2 regions of the Paenibacillus thiaminolyticus genome follow, and region 1 is predicted to be linked to the other one. Evidence: riboswitches for the same ligand, from Rfam matches in the RefSeq annotation. Region 1 holds a riboswitch; the other holds the start of a gene.
What was found. A riboswitch is a leader RNA that binds a small molecule or an ion and turns the genes downstream of it on or off. The one in region 1 is predicted to bind cyclic di-AMP.

Region 1 (10,409 bases):
CATGACGAAGCGGGTCGTCACCGCAACGTTCCCTGCCCGCATTTCCTGAATATCATTGTAACCCGTGAACAGCGAATCCACGAACATGAGCAAGAACAGGAGCAAAGCTCCCGTTGCCGTCCATAGCGCAATCCCGGCAATATTGTCGAGAATCATGTTAATACTGCACTCCCCTTACCGTTCGATGAGATTTCTGCACCTATCTGGTTAAGAAGGACGCTTGCCCTGGCGGCAAGCGTCCTTACTCTTACTCAGCGGATTTATCGTATTTTTTCATGATGGCCGCGAGTTCGTCTTCAACGTCCTTGTTCTTGCCAAGCTTGGCGAACTCGTCGTCAAGCGATTTGGAAGAACCGTTCATCTCGTTCGAGGCTTCGGCCTGAGCTTCCATTGCCAGCATTTTGTCTTCCATCCGTTTCAACCCGGACATCGCCGTATCGGAGCCGAACCCGGCCATCGCCTTGTTGATTTCCGTCTGTGCCTTCGCCGCATTGTAGCGTGCGACCAGCGTCTCGCGCTTGCTCTTCATGTCGGAATACTGCTTCCGCATCTCGTCCAGCTTCGCGCGAAGGTTGTCGGCGGAAGCCTTATTCTGCTCGTAGCTCGCCTTGAACTCATTCATTTTCTCTTCGGCCGCTTTTTTCTCTTCCAGCGCCCGGCGGGCAAGATCCAGATTATCGGCCTGCACGGCGATATGCGCCTGCTCCTCCCGCTTCTTCACCAGTGCGGCTTGCTCCTCGTACGATTGCTTGAAGCGCTTCTCAATCGCGATCTGCTGAGCTACCGCACGTTCTGCTTCCTCCAGATCCTGTTGCATGTCCCGCAAGTATTGATCGGTCATCTTGATAGGATCTTCGGCTTTCTCGATTAGCGCATAAATGTTGGACATGGTTACATCACGCAAGCGTTTGAATAATGACATGGACAGTTCCTCCCTATGCAGTCTTATCCTCAGTGTATCCTGGAAACCTTGGATTCCTGGGCAAATTGTTAATCCGTGTTTATACCCATACATACGAATGGAATCCGGCGTTGTTTCACTTTTTTTTGCTCTTCCTATTTTATCATGCTGAGGAGGAGAAGGATAGCTGTCACAGCAGGTCTCTGTATACAGAGAATGCCGGGGCCGTCACAGCGACCCCGGCATAATAATCGGACTTACCGGCGAACCCGGTCCAATTCGATAGTGAATCTCCGCCACGCCTGCTCTACGACCTTCGCGATATCTTCCTTCCGCAGATCGTCGTAATGAATGCCAGCGGCGACGGTTACAGTCGTATCCAGCGCTTCCGCTGCTCGGAGGGCCATGGCCGCGCTGAGCTCGTCCTCACGATGCCCGGGAACGGTATGTGTGGCAACATTCCACTGTCCCGCTTCCTTCCACGAGGTCGATACGGCGCCGATATGCGCATCTCCTCCGCTTACTAGGAACAACCAATCCCGCCCTTGCCGAATGCCCTCGACCCGGATATCGGCTCCGGGCGGAGCCGTTTCATTATAGGTCCCGCTCACGAAATAATTCCCCTGATTTCATCCAAACTGTTAATATTCTCTTTTTCCATAAAGGCCGTCAGACCGTTCAGCAGATCTTCCCCTGCCCGCAGATTCATGAAATTGTACGTACCGATCTGAACCACTGCGGCTCCCGCCATTATAAACTCAATGATATCTTCCGAAGAGGAAATGCCGCCCATTCCCATTACCGGAATCGTGACCGCCTGCGCCACTTGATGCACCATGCGGAGCGCAATCGGCTTGATAGCCGGACCGGATAGCCCCGCATACGTATTTTGGAACACGCTGCGCCGCTCGTAGATGTCAATTTTCATCGCGGAAAATGTATTGACGAGCGACACGCATTCCGCTCCCTCCTCTTGGCACATGACCGCCATGCCGACCACATTCTCCGCATTCGGCGACAGCTTGACCGCCAGCGGCAGGGAAGTCACCTGCCGTACTTCCCGAATCACTTCCCGGGCGACCTCGGTCCGAATCCCGAAGGCCATGCCGCCCTCCTTCACATTGGGGCAGGATATATTCAACTCAATCATATCTACCGCGGGCCGGTTCAATTTGCGGCGGTCCTCGGCATCCTTCGTAATCTTCAATGCGCCGAGCACATAATCCTCGATAGTGCTCCCGCCAAGATTAGCGATTTTGACTGGTTCTATCTTCTCCCAGAACTTCATCTCTTCCTGAAGAAACGCATCGACGCCCGGATTTTCCAAGCCGACACTATTCAGAATCCCGCTTGCCGTCTCCCATATACGGGTTCCCTCATTACCAGGACGCGGATGCAAGGTGAGTCCTTTGGAGGCGATGCCGCCAAGCTGATTGATATCATAGTATTGGGCATACTCCTGCCCGAAGCCGAATGTGCCGGAAGCCATGACAAGCGGGTTTTTGAACTCGATTCCCGCCACATTACACGCTAAGCTTCTCATGCCACGTCACCTCCTGTGCCTGAAATACCGGTCCGTCTGAGCAGACCTTGCGGTTGCCGCTTGCCGTTCGCACGGAGCAGCCGTAGCAGGCTCCAATGCCGCAAGCCATTCTTTTCTCCAGAGACACGTACAGCTTCGTATCTAATCCTTCCGCCATGCGGGCTGCCGCCTCCATCATTCCTAGCGGTCCGCATACAAAGATATTGTCGTATTTCTTCATATCGACATCAAGCAGCAGATTCGCATCGACCCGGACGACAAGCTCACTCGCATAGGGAGCAAATGCTTCCGTCATATAGGACGCTCCCCGAAATCCGAGATAAATATCCGGCTTGTCCAATTGTCTCGCCGTGTACAGAAGGGGCGCAATGCCGATGCCTCCGCCGACTAGCGCGGTCTTCCCGTCAACTTCCGGGAACCCGTTGCCGAACGGCCCCTCCAACTGAATCGAATCGCCAGGGCGAAGACTTGCGAATCGGGCTGTTCCTTCGCCTCCGACTTTGTACAGAAACTGGATGGAGTCCGGCTCCAAATTGTAGATACTGATCGGACGGGACAGAACCGGATAATGGGTCCATGCCCTTAACATATAGAATTGCCCCATCCGGCCTTCAAAAGTGCCCTCTACTGTCATGAGATAAACATCTTGAGCTATCTGATTGTTGGTAAGAATCTTATGCACGTGTCTGCTCCTTTGTTCACCTTTAGCAATTCTACTATGCCTGTAACGGCGCCATTCATCTGTGATGCAGGTCACGTTGGGCATAAATCCCCCTGACAAAGGACATAACAAGAAGACAGGTGGAATCGGGAAAGGAGGAAGATTATTGCGCACAAAACAGATATGCTGTCTGCTGGTGTGCCTGGTAGGAGTAACCGGCTGCTTTCCGCGTTCGCATCAGGCTGCTCCGGATCCGCAGCTGAACACGTTGGACACGAACCAGCCATCAGCGGAGTTAACATCGCGACAGCCGCCCCATGAAGCGGTGGAACGACCTGAGACCGGCAAGGGCACGATATCCTTCGTCCTGGAGGACAAACCGCATCCGCTGCCGCATCAGCCCCTGCCCTTGCCCAAGTTCCACTTGACGACGAAGGACCCGGCCCACACGGAATCCGTCAATGAAGGCGTCCGTTCTGACACCATGGGACGGAAGGCCGTGGAAAAGAAATCCGTCATGAAGCCAAAGGAGCCGCGGAGCCCGGAGCCAGCCCAGTCTGCATCTCAGAATACGAAATCCGGAATAAGCCAGCGCAATTTGAGCTTGGCTCAGCTTAGAATGAAATACCCGCACATTTTCAAGCTTCATGGATCCAAGCGCGGACTCCGCCGAGTCGCCCTTACCTTCGATGATGTTCCCGATAACCGAATAACCCCGCTTGTACTGGATATTTTGCGGGAACATAACATTCGTGCGACCTTCTTTCTCGTCGGCTCTCGGGCGAAAGCCCATCCCGAGTTGGTTCGGCGCATTGTCCGGGAAGGCCATATTATCGGCAATCATTCTTACAGCCATCCGTTAATGACGAAGCTGACGCTGCCTGCCTTCGAGCAGCAAGTGAAGGATGCGGAACGGGCAATTGAAGAAATTATCGGTTACAAGCCAAGGTTCTATCGCCCTCCCTTCGGAGAGATCAATGAAGAGCAATTGAAATGGGCCGGGGATCACGGCTATCTCGTCGTCAATTGGGACGTCGATTCCAACGACTGGCGGGGCTTGAACGCTAAGGAAGTATACAATAACGTAATGAGCGCGGTCAGGCCCGGTTCAATCGTGCTTCATCATGCCGGAGGAAGCAAGCAGAATGGTTACTTGCAGGGAACACTCAAAGCCCTACCGTCCATCATTAAGCAATTGAAGCAGCAGCGGTACCACTTTGTCACCGTGCCGGAGCTGCTCCAGGACCGCAAGGACAAAAAAGACAATTGAAACTGTCTTACACGCAAAACAACCCCTGCCGCTATGGACAGGGGTTGAACCTATACTGATATCAATTAAGACATAATGTACACTTCAACATTTTGAATGCCGAAGGTACTGCCGATCTGCTTGCTCACCGGAACGAAAATATCAATCTTGTTGCCATTGATGGCACCGCCGATATCGCGGGCTTCCGCGATGAATCCGCCTTGCGGCAGATGCTTGAACTGATAACCGGTGATGAACAGCTTCGTTCCCAATGGTATGGCCTTCGGGTCGACGGCTACTGTCCCCAGCTTCAATGGGTTGCCGAAGTAATCGACAGCGCCCCATTTTCCGTTTTCACTCGCATGGGCCGTATACGCGGTGGCCTTCATGTTCACTTTCTTTTTATATGTCATCTCCTTGCCGGAGACCGTAATTACGTTCTTCTTCGCCGTTGCCGCAACCGGCTTCGCTTTCTCCTCGGTCTGCGGCTTCGATGCCGGCTTCGCTTTCTCCTCGGTTTGCGGTTTCGCTTTCTCCTCCGTCTGCGGCATCGCTGCCGGCGCAGCGGCCTCTTTCGCAGCTTTTGCTGGCTTGTCCTCAGATGCTTCAGCCTTGTCCGCTGCCGATGCGTCCTTATCCCTATCGGCTTCAATCAATTCCGCGTTCTCTGATTCCACCGCCAGACCTTGCAGGGTCTTTTTCGGAAGCTCCAGCTTCAGCCCTCCATAGATATTTAAAGGATCGATGTTGGCGTTCGCCTTCATCAATTCATCCAGATCAATCTGATGCTTCTTCGCAAGCGTATAGAAGGTATCTCCTTCCTGAGCAGTGTAGGGCTCGGCATAAACTGGCATCATTTGAAATACCAGATTCAATCCCAGCAGTGCCGTTGTAAGCTTTAATATCGTTTTTTTCCGCATATAGTATATGTTCCCCCTTAAGATAGCCTGCGAGGTTAGTTGTCGGATTCGGGTCAAGGAGTACCCTACATGCCGGCGATTCGCCAGCTCTGATTCACCCCAAGGCGCTCATCCCGTTATGAATGAACACCGGTCAATCATCCCCCGTACTATGTTCGGCTCGAATTGCATCATATCACAATTTTGTAACCTATGCGCAGTCAGTTAATGGTAAATACGAAATAAAATGCCTCTTAATCCTGTAAAATGGGCCGAAATAACGTATGAAATCGCTTTATCCAGTCCCCAAAGCATTAGGTATGTAACAAAATTGTAACCAGCGACTCCTACTATATCATAGATTACAAATTTGTAAACAGTTTGGACTCTTCCTATTATTGGACATGTCCAAACTACTGGTATCATGCAACTCTGAGCAATATCCCCGTCTGTCAGGGAGCTTGTTGCCTTTGGGGCACTAACCCTGTCGGTCAGGTGTCTCACTGCCTTTTCGTCACTATCCCCATCCGTCAGGTGTCTTGCTGCCTTTTGGTCAATATCCCTGTCCGTCAGGTGTTTTGTTGCCTTTCGGTCACTTTCCCTATCCTTCAGGTGGCTCCCGCTTTTGGAGCTGTCGGGGATATTGCTTATAAGGGGCAAGGGGCAGCTTTATGTTTCAGAGGTGAAAAGCGGATAAGTACGGGGCTTCTTTTTCGCATAGTAAGGAACGCACGTCAACAGTCGGCAGCAGAAACAGAACCAGCCGGGATTCCCGGCTGGTTGCGGCCTCGGAGCGGTAAATCAATAACCGTCTCCATCGATTTATAATTGTGTCCGTCGAATTCGTTTAGAGAACTTGTCCAAGGAATTCTTGCGTGCGGGGGTGCTGGGGCGCCGAGAACAATTGCTGCGGCGGTCCCTGCTCGACGATATGCCCGCCATCCATGAACACGATGCGATCTCCGACTTCGCGCGCAAAACCCATCTCATGCGTTACGATCACCATCGTCATACCGTCTCGGGCGAGCGACTTCATTACTTCCAGCACTTCACCGACCATCTCGGGATCCAGGGCGGATGTCGGCTCGTCGAACAGCATGACATGCGGCTCCATCGCCAGCGCCCGCGCAATCGCAATCCGCTGCTTCTGTCCGCCGGACAGCTGGTCAGGGTAAGCGGATGCCTTGTCGGCCAATCCGACCTTCTTCAAGAGCTCCATTGCGATCGCCTCCGCTTCCGCCTTGCTTCTCCCTTTTACTTTAATCGGGGCCAGCGTAATGTTGTCCATTACCGACATATGAGGGAACAGGTTGAAGGATTGAAAGACCATGCCCATTTTGGCTCGCGTCGCGTTAATATCATGCTTTTTGTCGTTGATTTTCATGCCTTCGAACAAAATATCGCCTGCCGTCGGCGTCTCCAACAGATTAAGACAGCGCAGGAAGGTGCTCTTGCCCGAGCCGCTCGGACCGATCACAACGACGACTTCCCCTTGCTCGATCTTCATGTTCAGGCCGTTCAAAATGTTCAGCTCTCCGTACGATTTATGCAGGTCACGAATTTCGATCATTCTTCAACTTCCTTTCCAGCAGACCGATTGCCTTCGACAGCGGAATCGTCAGCACGAGGTACATCATGGCCGCTCCAAGTAACGGCCCCATAGCCGTATACGTCTTGCTGCGGATAATATCCGTCTGGAACATAATGTCCGCGATTCCGATCAGACTGACAATCGAGCTCTCCTTGATAATGGTGACGAACTCGTTCCCAATTGCGGGAATAACCGTACGGAATGCCTGCGGTAAAATAATATATCTCATCGTCATGCCCTTGGACATGCCAAGCGAACGTGCGGCTTCCGCCTGCCCCTTATCGACCGCCTGAATACCCGATCGGAAAATTTCCGCCAAGTAAGCCGAGCTGTTAATCGATACGGCAATTGCGCCGGAAGTGAACTTGCTGAATTCGATGCCGAACTGAGCCAGTCCGAAATGAATAATAAACAATTGCACCAGCAGCGGAGTGCCGCGAAGAAGCTCAATATAGACGACTGCGAACCAGTTCAACGGCTTGAACGGCCCGATCCGCATCAATACAATAATTATGCCAAGCACGAAGCCGGCGAGCACCGCCACCAGCGATAGCAGCACCGTAATTTGGGCTCCGGACAAATAATCCCATTTATAGTCCCATAGCATAGAGAGCCAGTCCAACAACAGCCTCTTCCCCTTTCCAATCTCTGCCTGTCATGTAATAGAACGAAAAAGAGCGGCTTACGCCGCCTCTTTTTCCCCGTGTGAATCGGGCCTTATTGCTCTTCCGCCATCTGGGTCGCCTTCGTAATGAACTCGTCCAGCTTGCCCTCCGATTTCAGGCGGGCAATCGTCTTGTTCGCAGCTTCGACCATCTTCGGACTGCCTTTGCGGAAGCCGATGACATAGCCATCGCTCGCCGGCTGCAGCACCGCATCCGACATCTCCAGTTCAGGACGGTTCGAGGCATAAGCCTTCGCGACCGGCTTCTCAACGATGACCGCTTCTACCCGGTTCGACTCGAGCGCCAAGACGAGATCACTTACCTTGGCAAGCAATTCAGGCTGCGCTTCCGGAATCTGTGAAATGACATTCTCGAAAGTCGAGCCTTTCTGAATCCCGATCTTCATCCCTTTCAAATCTTCCGGCGTCTTGTACTTGTCCTTGTCCGCGGCACGCACGATGACACCTGCCTCAGCCAGGTAGTATGGATCGGAGAAGTCTACCGCCTTGGCCCGATCCGGAGTTGGATCCATACCGGAGATAACCATGTCCAGCTTGTCCGTATTTAAAGCTCCGATTAGCGATTCGAACTTCATATCTTCAACCTTTAATTCAACGCCCAGATCCTTCGCAATCTCGTTCGCCAAGTCGATGTCGAAGCCGACAATTTCATCCTTGCCGTTTATCGTCTTGTGGAATTCGAATGGAGGATAATCGGCGCTGACGCCGACGACGAGCGTCTTCTTGCTCATAATATTGTCGTAACTATCTCCTTTGGCTCCGCAGCCAACCAGAATGGCCATTAATAGCGAACATACCGCTACGATCTTCATTGTTCTCACTATACTTCATCCCCACTTCTCTGATTATCCTTCCTTCCCATGATAGGAGGATTTCGGTCGTTCCCAATTATACATGATGATGTATAGATATACAATGGTTCAGAACAAAAAAAGATGCTGGAATAGCTGATTTTACGGGGGAATTCACCAATTAAAGAAATAAATGCCGATCAATTGTGCAGGGAACTGATTTATTACTAAAATGTGCAAATTTTCGGTTTTTCATCCAAATACCTGAGTAAAACCGGCAAATTCATATTTATTCTTCAATTCTGCTATTGACATCCTATTTTTGGCACAAATTCAATAGGCAAGCGTCCGTTTTCTCAGGCTAGAAAAGCATCATCCTTTCCTGTGCCATTTTCGATCTATTTCTTGGAATATTCAACCTATTCCGAAGCTTATGCGGCCGAACGACTTAATATGTATAATTATGTATATAATTACGCATACAACGGCAGGAAGAACATGTCTTTGAACACGAGCTTCCCGCCGTTCAACTTCACGGAGCAGGATCTGAGATCTCCGGAATAAGTGGGAAACGGATATGTATAAGTGTTTTGCCCGGATCGGAAGAGATCTCCATGCTTCCCTGATGGCGATCTACGATTCGGAAGCAGATGGACAGCCCCAAGCCGGTTCCGCCCGCTTTCGTCGTCAGGAAGGGAGTCCCCGCCGACTGCAAAACCGTCGCGTCAAAGCCAGGCCCTTCATCTTCGACCTCAAGATGTATCGCATGGTCATCATGCCAGGTCCGAACCGTCAGCGTCTGATTCGCTTCCATCGCCTCCAGCCCGTTGCGAATCAGATTATGCAGCAGCTGGCGAATTTCTTTTTCATCCATCTCGAAATCAGGCACCGGATTCAGCTCAAGCCGAATCTCCTGACAATCTGTTGTCGCGGACGCTTGCACGAGCGGATAAATATGACTGATAACATCGTTCAATGATTGCTTGCGGAATTCGACGACTTTGTGCTGCGCCAACGTCAAGTATTCCGTAATGATGGAGTTCGCACGCTCGATTTCTTCCATCATCGTGTCGAAATAAACATGCTCCTTCACATGCTCCGGCTTGCTGCGGAGCAGCTGCAGAAATCCTTTGACCGTCGTCAACGGATTGCGTATCTCATGGCTGATGGCCGCCGCCATCTCACCCACAACCTTCAAGGCGCCCATTCGCTTCAACTCCTGCTCGAGCTGTACTTGCTTGTGGAGCGAATCGGTCACCCGGTTCATATGCTCGCCAAGCAACCGGAATTCATTATGCTGATCGTGCTCCACCCGCACATTATAATCCCCCTTGGCAAGTCGGGACGAGGCATCGACCAGACTGCGCAAAGGCCGGTGAATGAGGCGGCGGATCCACATATGCAAAAGCAGTGCGACGACAACTGCAGCCAACGTAAAGGTGCAGAACGTCACCCAAGTGACGTGATAAAGAACGGAGTCGATAACCGTTGCCGGGAGCATAATCATCGCAATCCAGTCCGTCTCTTTCAAGCCAACTGTATACACGATCATTTTACGATCCTGATACCTTGTCATCGATGACGTCTCGGCGGTCTGATCGATATCTTTTTTGACCTGCTCGAATATTGGAATCAGATCTTCATCGAAATCCCGGTACAGATTGGCGAAGATGCTATGCTGTTCGTCCGGGTCATAGAGCAGATCTCCGTCTCTCGTAACGAGCAAGGTCTTGCTGTCCGGATGGAAGCTGAGGCTAGATCCGACCTGCTGCAAATCATTGTAATGGATATCGATGCCGGCCACACCCACCAGCAGCCCCTCCTGATCGTAGACCGGCGTACTGATAGACAGCAGGGGCTGATGTGTAAACGGATCAATAAAAGGGGCGGTAATATGCGTACCGCCGCTCTTCGCGGCCCCATGATAGTAATCGAAGCGCGAATCGCTCTCATAGACGTGCGACGATGCATCTAACTCCTGACCGCTCTTTATTTGGAGAGGCATTCCATTCTCATCATAACCATACCAGACGAAGTACTGTCCCTGGTTACGATAGGTCGACTGTGCTGTGAACCAATAGCCATTGAC
Region 2 (10,409 bases), 2.8 Mb from region 1:
AAAGGCAGCCCCGAAGGACTGCCATCCAGTTCGCTCAGCCGCGAACATATTCAATCTTCATCTCGCCGTTCTCGGCGCATACGGTTACTTCGACCGTATCTGTTAATATATCTGCATAGCTGTAGGATACACGCTTAAATGCGTTCTGATCCTGGTCCAACTTGACAATAAATACAGAAGGGTAGGTCTCTTCTAACACGCCCGTGCGTTCGATTGTCTTACGACGGCCTCCATTCGCACGAAGCATAATCTTCTGCCCTACATGAGCTTCAAGACAGCGTCGAATTTCAAACAGCGCGTTTCTCGCCATTTCAGCCACCACCTCTTTCCTTGTCCATTATAAACAATTCCAGAGGTTTTGTCAAATCAACAAATAATTATAACAACAAGTTTAAATTGATGTCAATGTGTTTTTTTGCCCAAAGTGTATAACATATGATAAAAATTCGTTTTTTATTCAAATAACGGACGGTGTGACTTTTAAAGTCGATAAATCTTTCCATTTCGGCATGCCGATCCGGTAGCTTCCTCTTGTCTCAATTCCGCCGACCCCATCGATTCCCGACATGGTATGCGGCGAGATTTCCCCGATCTTCACCGTATCTTTGACCGAGGTGTAGGACGCCCTGACCGCCACATAGACCGGATCAAGCGCGTGAATCATAATCCGCGCCGGAGAACTGGCGAAGTTGGCCCCCGCCTGGAGCAGCGCTTCAAAATGGGACTGGCATGCACCCGCCACAATCGTCATCAGATCGAGGTGGCGTTCGAACTGTCTGGCAATGTGAACGGCATTGACGAAGTTCTGGGAATTTTTATAGCTTTGCAAATTGTACAGATCACGATGCTTCCGCTGCTTGAGTACGCCGTCATGACCTGTCAGCACCACAATGTCGGGCTGGACCACCGGGAGCAGCCGGTACAACGCGTCTGCCATGTTTGCCTCGGACACATAATGGCCTTCCGCAGGGACGCGCAGCTGCCGGTAGATCGCCAAGCTTTTCTGTAAATAATTCGGATCTCCGTCCAAGTGTAACACCTTGCCGGGCATTTCGAAATAAGCCGATGAATTGACTGGATCAGCCATTGAAATTTCGGCCTGCTGCCGTTTGTTCTTCTCTTCGAGCGCCTCTACCGACTGCAGCATCTTGATGTGCGCTTGGCGTGTGCGCCGCTTGATGGTCGACTCAGGCACTCTCACCAGATCGTGAAGCGGCGAGTCGGCGATCAGGCGGTAATCCGTGCCTTTGATGATAGCCTCGTCTTGCTGGACCGTCTCCACACGGAACGTAATATCGCCGCCGTAGGACTTGCGTACGACCAAATCTCCTAGCTTCATAGGATCGATCACCTCTCTTCGACCATCCTATGGGCAGATGCATCATTTGGTGCTCATTGATTTGCCGATGTTGCATCCTTCCCGCCCTTGAACCGCTCATGAAGCACATTGCTGAACCGGGCGAATTCTTCAAGCGACAGCGTCTCTCCCCGGCGGTTCGGATCGATATTCGCCTCCGCGAACGCCTGACTAAGCAGCTCCGTTCCCCATGCCGTTCCGTATTTGGCCTTCATATTGTTCCACAAGGTCTTTCTACGTTGGGCAAAAGACCCCTGGATAACCTCGAACAGGAGCGCTTCGTCCTTCGCCTCCACTGGCGGCTGCTCTCGAATGCGCAGCTTGATGACGGCCGACTCCACATTCGGCTGGGGAATAAATACGGAAGGAGGCACGGTGCATACCAACTGCGGCTCGCTGAAATATTGAACCGCCGCGCTCAAGCTGCCGTACTCCTTCGTTCCGGGTTGGGCCGCCATCCGTTCGGCCACTTCCTTCTGAATCATGACGACGATGTTTTTGAGCGGGAGCCGTTCCTCCAGCAGCCGCATCAGAATCGGGGTCGTTACGTAATAAGGCAGATTGGCCACGACACTGACCTTGTTCATGGTCTGGAACTGTTCCCGGAACAGCTCGCCCAGATCGACCTTCAGCACATCCCCGTGGACAACCCGCACATTCGGGTACGGCTCCAGCACTTCGCCCAGAATCGGGATGAGGCGCTGATCGATCTCCACAGCCGCCACTTGCCCCGCCTGCTGCGCCAGCTGCTCCGTCAGGGCCCCGATCCCCGGTCCGATCTCCAACGCGCCTGTCATGCCGTCCAGCTCGGCTGCGTCGACGATGCGCCGCATAATATTCATATCGACCAAAAAGTTTTGGCCAAGGCTTTTCTTAAACGCAAATCCGTGCTTGCGCACAATTTCCTTCGTCCTCGATGGCGTTGCGATATCAATCGAAGGCTTGTTCATTCTGTCGTTCTCCTTCCGTACCCGTTACGATATGTGCAGAAGCCTCCAGCTCGTCCAGCTTGACCAGCGCAGCCTTGAACTCCTCTCGGCTGATCTGGAACATGCGGCATCGCTTCAGCAGCTGCTTCGCATTGCAATATCCGATGCCGAGGATCTCCCCCAGACGGTTCCGGCGTTCAGCTGCGCCGATCTGGATCGTCAGACCCGCTTCCGCCAGATCCGCCCAGACCAGCTCCGCTTCGGCCAACGGCATCTCGGTCCTGACTTGGCCCAGCGCCGCGCGAATCGCCTCCGGCGATGCGTTCTCCACGCCGAGGTCTCCCTTGGCTATCGCCTCATGCCGCGCCAGGAAGGCGTGCTTGCAGCCAGGCACCCGCTCCGCGATCATCTTTCGAATCCGTTCCCCTGCATGATCCGGATCGGTAAATATAATTACGCCCCGGCGCTCCTGGGCCAAGGCAATGCGCCGTATCGTCATCTCGCTGACGGCCGAGCCTCCCGTCTCGATTGTATCGGCCTCCACGGCCCGCTGAATGGCTACGGTATCATCTTTCCCTTCCACGACGATCACTTCTCGAATCACAATGACTGCTCCTCTCCGGTCCCCGCTGGCGCCTCTATGTAGAAACACAAAAGAAGAGGGAATTCCCTCTTCTTAGAATGACATAAAACGTTATATCTTACTATATGTTATAATGCCGCCTTAATTCAATTCGGGCTTCACCGGACCGATAACATAGACAGTAAATCCGTGTTTGCGGCCGAATTTGCGGACGGTGCTGCTGCTGTCGAAGTAGACGTCAATGATATTGCCCTTGACTGCCCCGCCGGTATCTTCAGCGCGGCGGAATCCAATGCCTTCAATGTACACCCACCAACCAAGCGGAATCACGTCCGGATCGACGGCGATGGTGCGGCCTTCGGATACGATGGCGCCAGATGCGGTCTTCGACCCTGCAGAGCCCTCCTGTTCGGTATAGGCGGTCAATTCCACATTTTTAAGCACTTTTTTATAGTTGAAATCAACGCTTCCGCCAGAATTGCTACCCCCGCTGACGGACAGCACGGCGACTTCCGGCTCTTTTTTGGTGCCGTACGCCACGACTTGGTTCACTTGCTTCGTTTTCACCTTTTTGTCCACCATTTTGGAGTACACGAGCTTGCCATCCTCATAAACCTTCTCGATTTTCTGAATGACCAGCCCCTCCTGGCCTTTTTGCACGGTCTTGGTCTTGCCTTTCGCTAAGGCCGGATCGGCTTTTTTGACCGTCCGGAACGGGACTGTTACTTTTCGCTCCTCCACATTTTTGCGGACGTCGATAATCCGGATATCCATATTCTGCGATACGGCGGTCTCTTTTTCAGGGATGACCTTATCCTCCGGCTTGACGGGTATATTCAAAGCGAGCAATGCTTCGTTAACCGATTTCTTCGTCGTGTAGTGCGTCTCTTTCTTACCGCCCATCACGATATTCACCGGCATGGCGCGCTCGATGATGACCCGATCACCATCGGCGATTTCGGAATCCAACGGCTTCGATACCACATCATAGGCCCCAACGGCTATCGCGTGCTCATCCAAAACATCGCGCAGCATCGATTCCCGGGTTATCAAAGCTTCTTCTCGTCCATCCACATAGACGGACAGCGTCTTCTTGGACGCGCTGTATTGAAATAATACGGCCATCAAGGTAATTACAACCGCCATAACGATGATGAGAGATACGATACGAACATTTTCATGCTTCCATCGCATTGCGAGCGACATGCTGGATGATCGGGGTTCATGGGTTTCGTCTTGAACGAGCTGTCCCACTTCTCGGTCCTCCTTACATAGTCCCGCCGTCGAGTGTTACGCATGATTTCTGGCTGACGCGACTATTTGAAGAATGTTTACGAAGCAACCCTGCGGTTCCTTCGCACCAACACCAGTAACGGTTGTTCCTCACCTCCTGTTCCTTACACCTATGACGTCTTTCTTTTCTTTATTCAAAAAAAGAAGATTTCAAGAAAAACAAAAGAAGCCTAGTGTAAGAGGCGACTCTTGATCATGGCTTCTCATTGAAACCCAAACGTCATCAGTTCAGGACGCGCGAGGACCCCTCTCTCCGTACGCTGACGAGGTTAGCTGTCGGGTTCGGGCTGTGAGAGTCGCCCTGTCGCTGCGAACCGGCTCATGGCTCGGCTGCACCGAATTCACCCCAAGGAATCAATCCACGCGTTCAGCCATGCAATAGATGCACCGCCAACACGCCGTTTGGTTCCCCCGCTCTCCACTGAAGGAGATTAAGCGATACTGGTTGGTTGGAACAATATTCAAGTTTTCGGTTTCGAACATCTGTGAGAAATCATATCGTGTTTGTAATCACCTTGTAAAGACAGTATCAATTCCGTTTTAAGCGAAAAAGGGTTAAAAAAAAGTAACATTTTCGCATTTTCTCAATAGAATCCACTTATTTGGTGGCCTACATCTTTATTTCATCGGTTTTTCATCGATTTTCATCGTATGTCAAAACATGTCAAAGCATTTTCAGTCGTTATTCTGCAAATTTCTTCAAATTCCATTCTTTTCAATTCAGCTGCCGCTTCGGCAACGAGACGAACATAAGCAGACTCATTTCGTTTTCCTCGAAATGGATGTGGCGTTAAATATGGGGAGTCCGTCTCGACCAGCAACCGGTCATTCGGTATGCGGACGAGCACTTCTTTCGGCTGCTTCGCGTTCTTGAACGTAATCGGCCCGCCAAATGAAATATAGAATCCCATATCAAGGCACATTTTAGCCGTTTCCCAGCTTCCGGAGAAAGAGTGCATGATGCCGCCCACCTCGCTAGCCTTCTCTTCGCGCAAAATGCGGACTACATCCTCATGGGCATCGCGGTTATGAATAATTATTGGCAGCTTCAACTCGCGCGCCAGCCCGATCTGCTCCCGGAACACGCGTTGCTGCACATCCTTGGGAGACGTGTCCCAATGGTAGTCCAGCCCGATCTCCCCGATGGCAACAACCTTGTCATGCTGTGTCAGCTCCGCAATCCATTGCATATCCTCCGGCTTCATCGTGATGGCATCGGTTGGATGCCATCCCACGGCGGCGTAAATAAATTCGTATTTCTCCGCCAAGGCCATCGTCGTCGGGATCGTCTCCCGGTTGAACCCGACATTCACCATTCTCGTAACTCCCTGCTCGAAGGCGCGGGCGATGATCTCCTCCCGGTCGGCGTCAAAAGCTTCATTATCTAAATGGGTATGCGTATCAAATAACATCGAAGTCTCTCCTTCATGATGATGGTATGCTTGTCTTCCCAAATAAGCGTCCGGCTTGCTGCCGTTCGGGAACGCCTCCGGCCCTCCATAGATGAAGGGACAGGCCGTGGCAGTTATCCGATCTCTCCGGGAAGGAACAGCTGCCGCACATCGGCAGGCAGTGCATACTGGACCGCTTCCAGCTTGTCCTTCGGGAAGTAAATATAATGCTTCCCTCTCCGGATGCCGCTGATTGATCGGACAATATCCGATTTCTTCGACAGCTCCATCACGCGGCCATACGGATCAAGCAGCAAAATATGCTGCTGCGTCGGCTCATCTCCCACCCGATACACATCGTACGGATTGTCCGAAGGCGAATCGAACATCAAATCGTACTCCGGATCCAGTCCCGCTTCCGTCCATATTTGGGACAGCCGTCGCTCCGTCGCTTTGTCCAGCTGATCCGTCTCAATATATTTGTATAGTTTACGCTCCATGAACCGCTCGCACAAGTCGGCCAACCGCTCATCCTTCTCCAGGCGCCACTGCATGAACGTCGTCTGGACCAGGGCTTCATCCAGCTTCAAATAATCCGAGGTCCCAATCGTCCCCTCGAACAGCGAGGTAAGCGGCGGCAAAAAGAACTGAAAGGCAAACCCTTCCCGGTATAGCTCCCCCGCCCTCTTGAAAATATGGCGCAGCAGCATCTCCGAGCTGCGGGTCACCGGATGGAAGTAGACCTGCCAGTACATCTCATAACGGGAGAGCAAGTAATGCTCCACCGCATGCATTCCACTCTCCTTCACAACGATGCGATCCTTATGCGGACGCAGAAGCCTCAAGATACGATCGAGGTCGAAGGTGCCATAATTAACGCCGGTGAAATAAGCATCCCGCAGCAAATAATCCATCCGATCGGCATCGAGCGGTCCGGATACGAGGTTAACGACAATCGGGGATGCGTACGATTTGCGAATGACGGACGCCACCTTCTCGGGGAACCCGGGATCGATCCTGGCCAATACGCGGTGGATCTCAGTATCTTCCAATATAATACGGCAGGTCCAATCCTCGTGGAACATGCCGAAGGCCTCTTCAATCGAATGGGAGAACGGGCCGTGTCCCACATCATGCAGCAGGGCGGCGCACAGGGTGAGCAGCCCTTCTTCTTCCGGCCAATCCACATACCCGTTCCGTTCGAATTGGGAAATGATCCTTCGCGTAATCTCATATACGCCGAGGGAATGGGAGAAGCGGCTATGCTCCGCCCCATGGAACGTGAAATAGGAAGTCCCCAACTGGCGGATCCGACGCAGCCGTTGAAATTCGCTCGTATTGATCAGATCCCATATGGTCCGATCTTGGACATGCACATAATTATGAACCGGATCCTTGAACACTTTTTCTTCTTGCAGCATCATGTTTCCCTCCTTGGTTTCATGTGACAGATGCAGCGTGGTACACCCTTCGGACAGAGCAATCGACTATAAAATGACATCCGTTCCATTTCGACATCGTTTTCACTTTTGGCCGCGTTGTCGAAATTCGGCGGATATATAGCCCTTGGCGGAAAACCGATAACATATAATACCATCAAAGCGTAATAACGGGAATAGATACGTTAAAATCAGTTAAAAATCAGATAAAAAATTAATAAAAACCATAAATTAGCATAAAAATTATCCATTTTATAGGTTGACTAATATGGGAATGGTTGGTACGATAATAAACAGTCAATCAGAAATTTGTCGAATCATGACACATTATGTAATTAAGAGGAGAGCGTTGAATATGATGAAGTCCACTGGTATCGTTCGCAAAGTTGATGAACTGGGTCGTGTCGTTATTCCAATCGAGCTTCGCCGCACCTTGGGCATTGGTGAAAAAGATGCGCTGGAGATTTACGTGGATGGAGAGCGCATCATGCTCAAAAAATATGAGCCTGCCTGCATCTTCTGCGGCAATGCAGAGAACGTTACATACTTCAAAGGAAAAATTGTTTGCCACGAATGTATATCAGAAATCCCTCAACCTGTGACAAAATAAAAAAAATAGGTTATAATAGCACTAATCAACTTGTTAATTCTAACCTTTTTCATATCTTCCTTGGTGCCTTCATGGTTTAGAACCCGACCATGAAGGTCTTTTTTTGCCTTCATAGAGGGTGTTCCCAAGGCCTGCGGGCCTGGTTTCCAGCTTTGGTGAATGACCACAGCCGGAGGAAGCCATGCCTTATGGCCCTGGCTTCCGGACCCTCCGGCCGGCCCATATGAATGAGCCGGAATTATCATTTATCATCTTCTTCCCGCTTCTCCTGCAGCAGCGCTTCATAGATGTCCCGCTTCGAGACGCCTCTATCCTTGGCTGCCTGCTTCATCGCCTCTTTGCGGGCTATCCCCTGCTCCTCATAATGCGCCACATGCTCCTGCTCGCTCAGTTCGCTCCACCAGACGGCGTCCGCTCCGGCCCCCGTGGTGCTTACGCCGCCTTCCACGACGAGGCAATACTCTCCAAGCGGAGGCTTCTCCTTAAGAAAGGCCAGGCAGTCCGCAATCGTCCCGCGCACGTAATGCTCGTACCGCTTCGTCAGTTCCCGCGCGAGCGCCACACGCCGCCCGGACCCGAATACTTCGGCCATCCGTTCCAGCGTCTTCTCCACCCGATGCGGCGATTCATAAAAAAGCAATGTGCCCGCTTCCGCCGGCAAGAAAGCCAACATGTCCGCAGCCCGCTTCTTCTCCCGGGGCAAGAACCCGACGAAGGTGAACCGATCCGTCGGCAGCCCGGAAGCGATAAGCGCGGACAACGCCGCATTCGGGCCGGGGATCGGAATGACCGGGAGCTCCGCTTCGATCGCCATCGCCGCCAGATCGGCGCCCGGGTCGGATATGGCCGGAAGGCCGGCGTCGCTCACAAGGGCGATACGCTTTCCTTCCTGCATCAACCGAATCAGTTCCGGACCGCTGGCCTGCTTATTATGCTCATGATAGCTATATAATGTTTTGCCTTGAATCTCGAAGTGGCTGAGCAGCTTGCGCGTCTCGCGCGTATCCTCTGCCGCGATGATATCCGCTTCCCGAAGCATCCGCACAGCCCGGTACGTCATATCCTCCAGATTGCCAATCGGGGTGCCGACGAGATACAGCCGGCCGCCTTCATCCTTCTCCTCATAGCTGAATTGCTCATTGATCTTCATGTGATCCATCCTTCAACTGCGGCGATTCGCCGTAATAAATATCCATTAGTTCCTGGCAATACGTATTTCCTTCATTATAAACGATTAACGGCGGGAGAATACGCACGTCCGGCTTGGCGTCCCGCACGGCTTCAATTAGAACCATATTCGCTTCCGTTCCGATACGCGGATGCACGAGGCGAATACGCTTCGGCTCGATCCGGTATGCCCGCATCAAGGCAATGATATCGCCCAGCCGGGAGGCGCGATGCACCATCGCGAGCTTGCCGCCCGTTCGCAGCCAGCGCGCGGACTGCGCAATCACATCCTCCAGCGTGCATGCCAGTTCGTGGCGGGCAATCGCCTGATGCTCGCTCAGCTTCGGTTCTCCCGCCGTCAGCGGCATATATGGCGGATTCACCGTAATCATCTCATAGAACGGACGGTCCGCATCTGGTTCGAACTGCTTCAGATCCCCTTCGTGAATCCGGATCCGCTCCTCCAGCCCATTGAGGGCAATACTGCGGCGAGCCATGTCCGCCAAGCGCGGCTGAATCTCCAGACCTTCGATCGCGGCTCTGGTCCGCGTCGACAGCAACAGCGGAATGACCCCGTTGCCGGTGCACAGATCCATGATCCGGCCCTTGGCAGGCACCGTGGCGAAGCGCGCCAACAGAACGGCATCCATCGAGAAGCTGAACACCTCCGGGCTCTGGATGATGCGAAGCTCGTGGGTCAGCAGATCATCAAGCCGTTCCGAAGCCTGCAGGATGACGCTCTCCTTACCGTGTTCCTTCATTCTATATCGGTAACTCCTTCCTGTTTCTTGTGATTATTCCCTGTCCAATGCAGCCTGGATATGAAGAAAAGCCGTAGGCAGGAATCCGATTCCCCATCACCTACGGCCCTCGTTATTTATTTAGGAAGGATAGACAGAACAAGCAGTCGCCTTCCGTTCGTAAATGCCCATAATAGACGTTGCAAATATGAAAGCCTTCATGATACAGCCGCGCTAAGTTGTCGTATCCTTCGCCAACCACATTCTCCTGCTCTTCCCCTTCGGCGTTCCAGGCATCCGCTGCGGGTGCCGATGCTCCTTCCGCATCGTCGGGCGATTCCGGCTGCTGATCCTGATGCTCCTGATGGAGCAATTGGCGCAGCCGCTGGTTCTCCATGCGAAGGCGTTGATTCTCTTCCAGCAGCTCCTTGACGACGTATTTCAGCGCACCCAGCTCTTGATGAAGGTCTCCCATATGCGTTTCCATATCATGAATTTGCGCAAAAATGTCTTTCTTCTCCAAGTTCCCACCCCAGAGCGTGAAAAGTACGCTTCATTATTTCACTACGACGTCGTCAAAAGGAAACTCCTTCACTTTGCTTATATCCGTCAATTGAACGTGAACCTTCCGTTCACCGGCATTCAGGCCGACGACCTTGCCTTCGCCGATCGACGTAACAACCCATTTCCCTACCGCCGGAAGCTCTTCCTTGACGCTCTCATAATTATCATGCTCGTATTTCAAGCAGCACATGAGCCGGCCGCATAAGCCGGAGATTTTGGTAGGATTCAACGATAAATTCTGATCTTTGGCCATCTTAATCGAGACCGGCTCGAAGTCGCCGAGCCAGGACGAACAGCATAAGACCCGGCCGCACGGGCCGATACCGCCGAGCATCT

Region 2: it holds a riboswitch for cyclic di-AMP, as region 1 does, so the genes downstream of both, FLT43_RS17055 (resuscitation-promoting factor) here and FLT43_RS04495 (3D domain-containing protein) in region 1, are expected to answer to the same signal.

What each region holds. Positions count from the first base shown of each region.
Region 1 covers NZ_CP041405.1:995,409-1,005,817, forward strand. Annotated here, with positions in the region: gene FLT43_RS04465 (DUF350 domain-containing protein) at 1-156, opposite strand, end outside; gene FLT43_RS04470 (PspA/IM30 family protein) at 248-922, opposite strand; gene lpdD (prenylated flavin chaperone LpdD) at 1,159-1,512, opposite strand; gene FLT43_RS04480 (dihydroorotate dehydrogenase) at 1,509-2,444, opposite strand; gene FLT43_RS04485 (dihydroorotate dehydrogenase electron transfer subunit) at 2,425-3,126, opposite strand; gene FLT43_RS04490 (polysaccharide deacetylase family protein) at 3,272-4,375, shown strand; gene FLT43_RS04495 (3D domain-containing protein) at 4,441-5,274, opposite strand; cyclic di-AMP (ydaO/yuaA leader) riboswitch at 5,284-5,445, opposite strand; gene FLT43_RS04500 (amino acid ABC transporter ATP-binding protein) at 6,101-6,823, opposite strand; gene FLT43_RS04505 (amino acid ABC transporter permease) at 6,807-7,469, opposite strand; gene FLT43_RS04510 (transporter substrate-binding domain-containing protein) at 7,562-8,341, opposite strand; gene FLT43_RS04515 (ATP-binding protein) at 8,853-10,409, opposite strand, start outside.
Region 2 covers NZ_CP041405.1:3,831,729-3,842,137, reverse strand. Annotated here, with positions in the region: gene veg (biofilm formation stimulator Veg) at 35-310, opposite strand; gene yabG (sporulation peptidase YabG) at 458-1,339, opposite strand; gene rsmA (16S rRNA (adenine(1518)-N(6)/adenine(1519)-N(6))-dimethyltransferase RsmA) at 1,393-2,307, opposite strand; gene rnmV (ribonuclease M5) at 2,288-2,890, opposite strand; gene FLT43_RS17055 (resuscitation-promoting factor) at 3,011-4,123, opposite strand; cyclic di-AMP (ydaO/yuaA leader) riboswitch at 4,405-4,610, opposite strand; gene FLT43_RS17050 (TatD family hydrolase) at 4,807-5,574, opposite strand; gene FLT43_RS17045 (HD domain-containing protein) at 5,688-6,974, opposite strand; gene FLT43_RS17040 (AbrB/MazE/SpoVT family DNA-binding domain-containing protein) at 7,348-7,602, shown strand; gene rsmI (16S rRNA (cytidine(1402)-2'-O)-methyltransferase) at 7,844-8,752, opposite strand; gene FLT43_RS17030 (tRNA1(Val) (adenine(37)-N6)-methyltransferase) at 8,739-9,530, opposite strand; gene yabA (DNA replication initiation control protein YabA) at 9,643-10,032, opposite strand; gene FLT43_RS17020 (PSP1 domain-containing protein) at 10,066-10,409, opposite strand, start outside.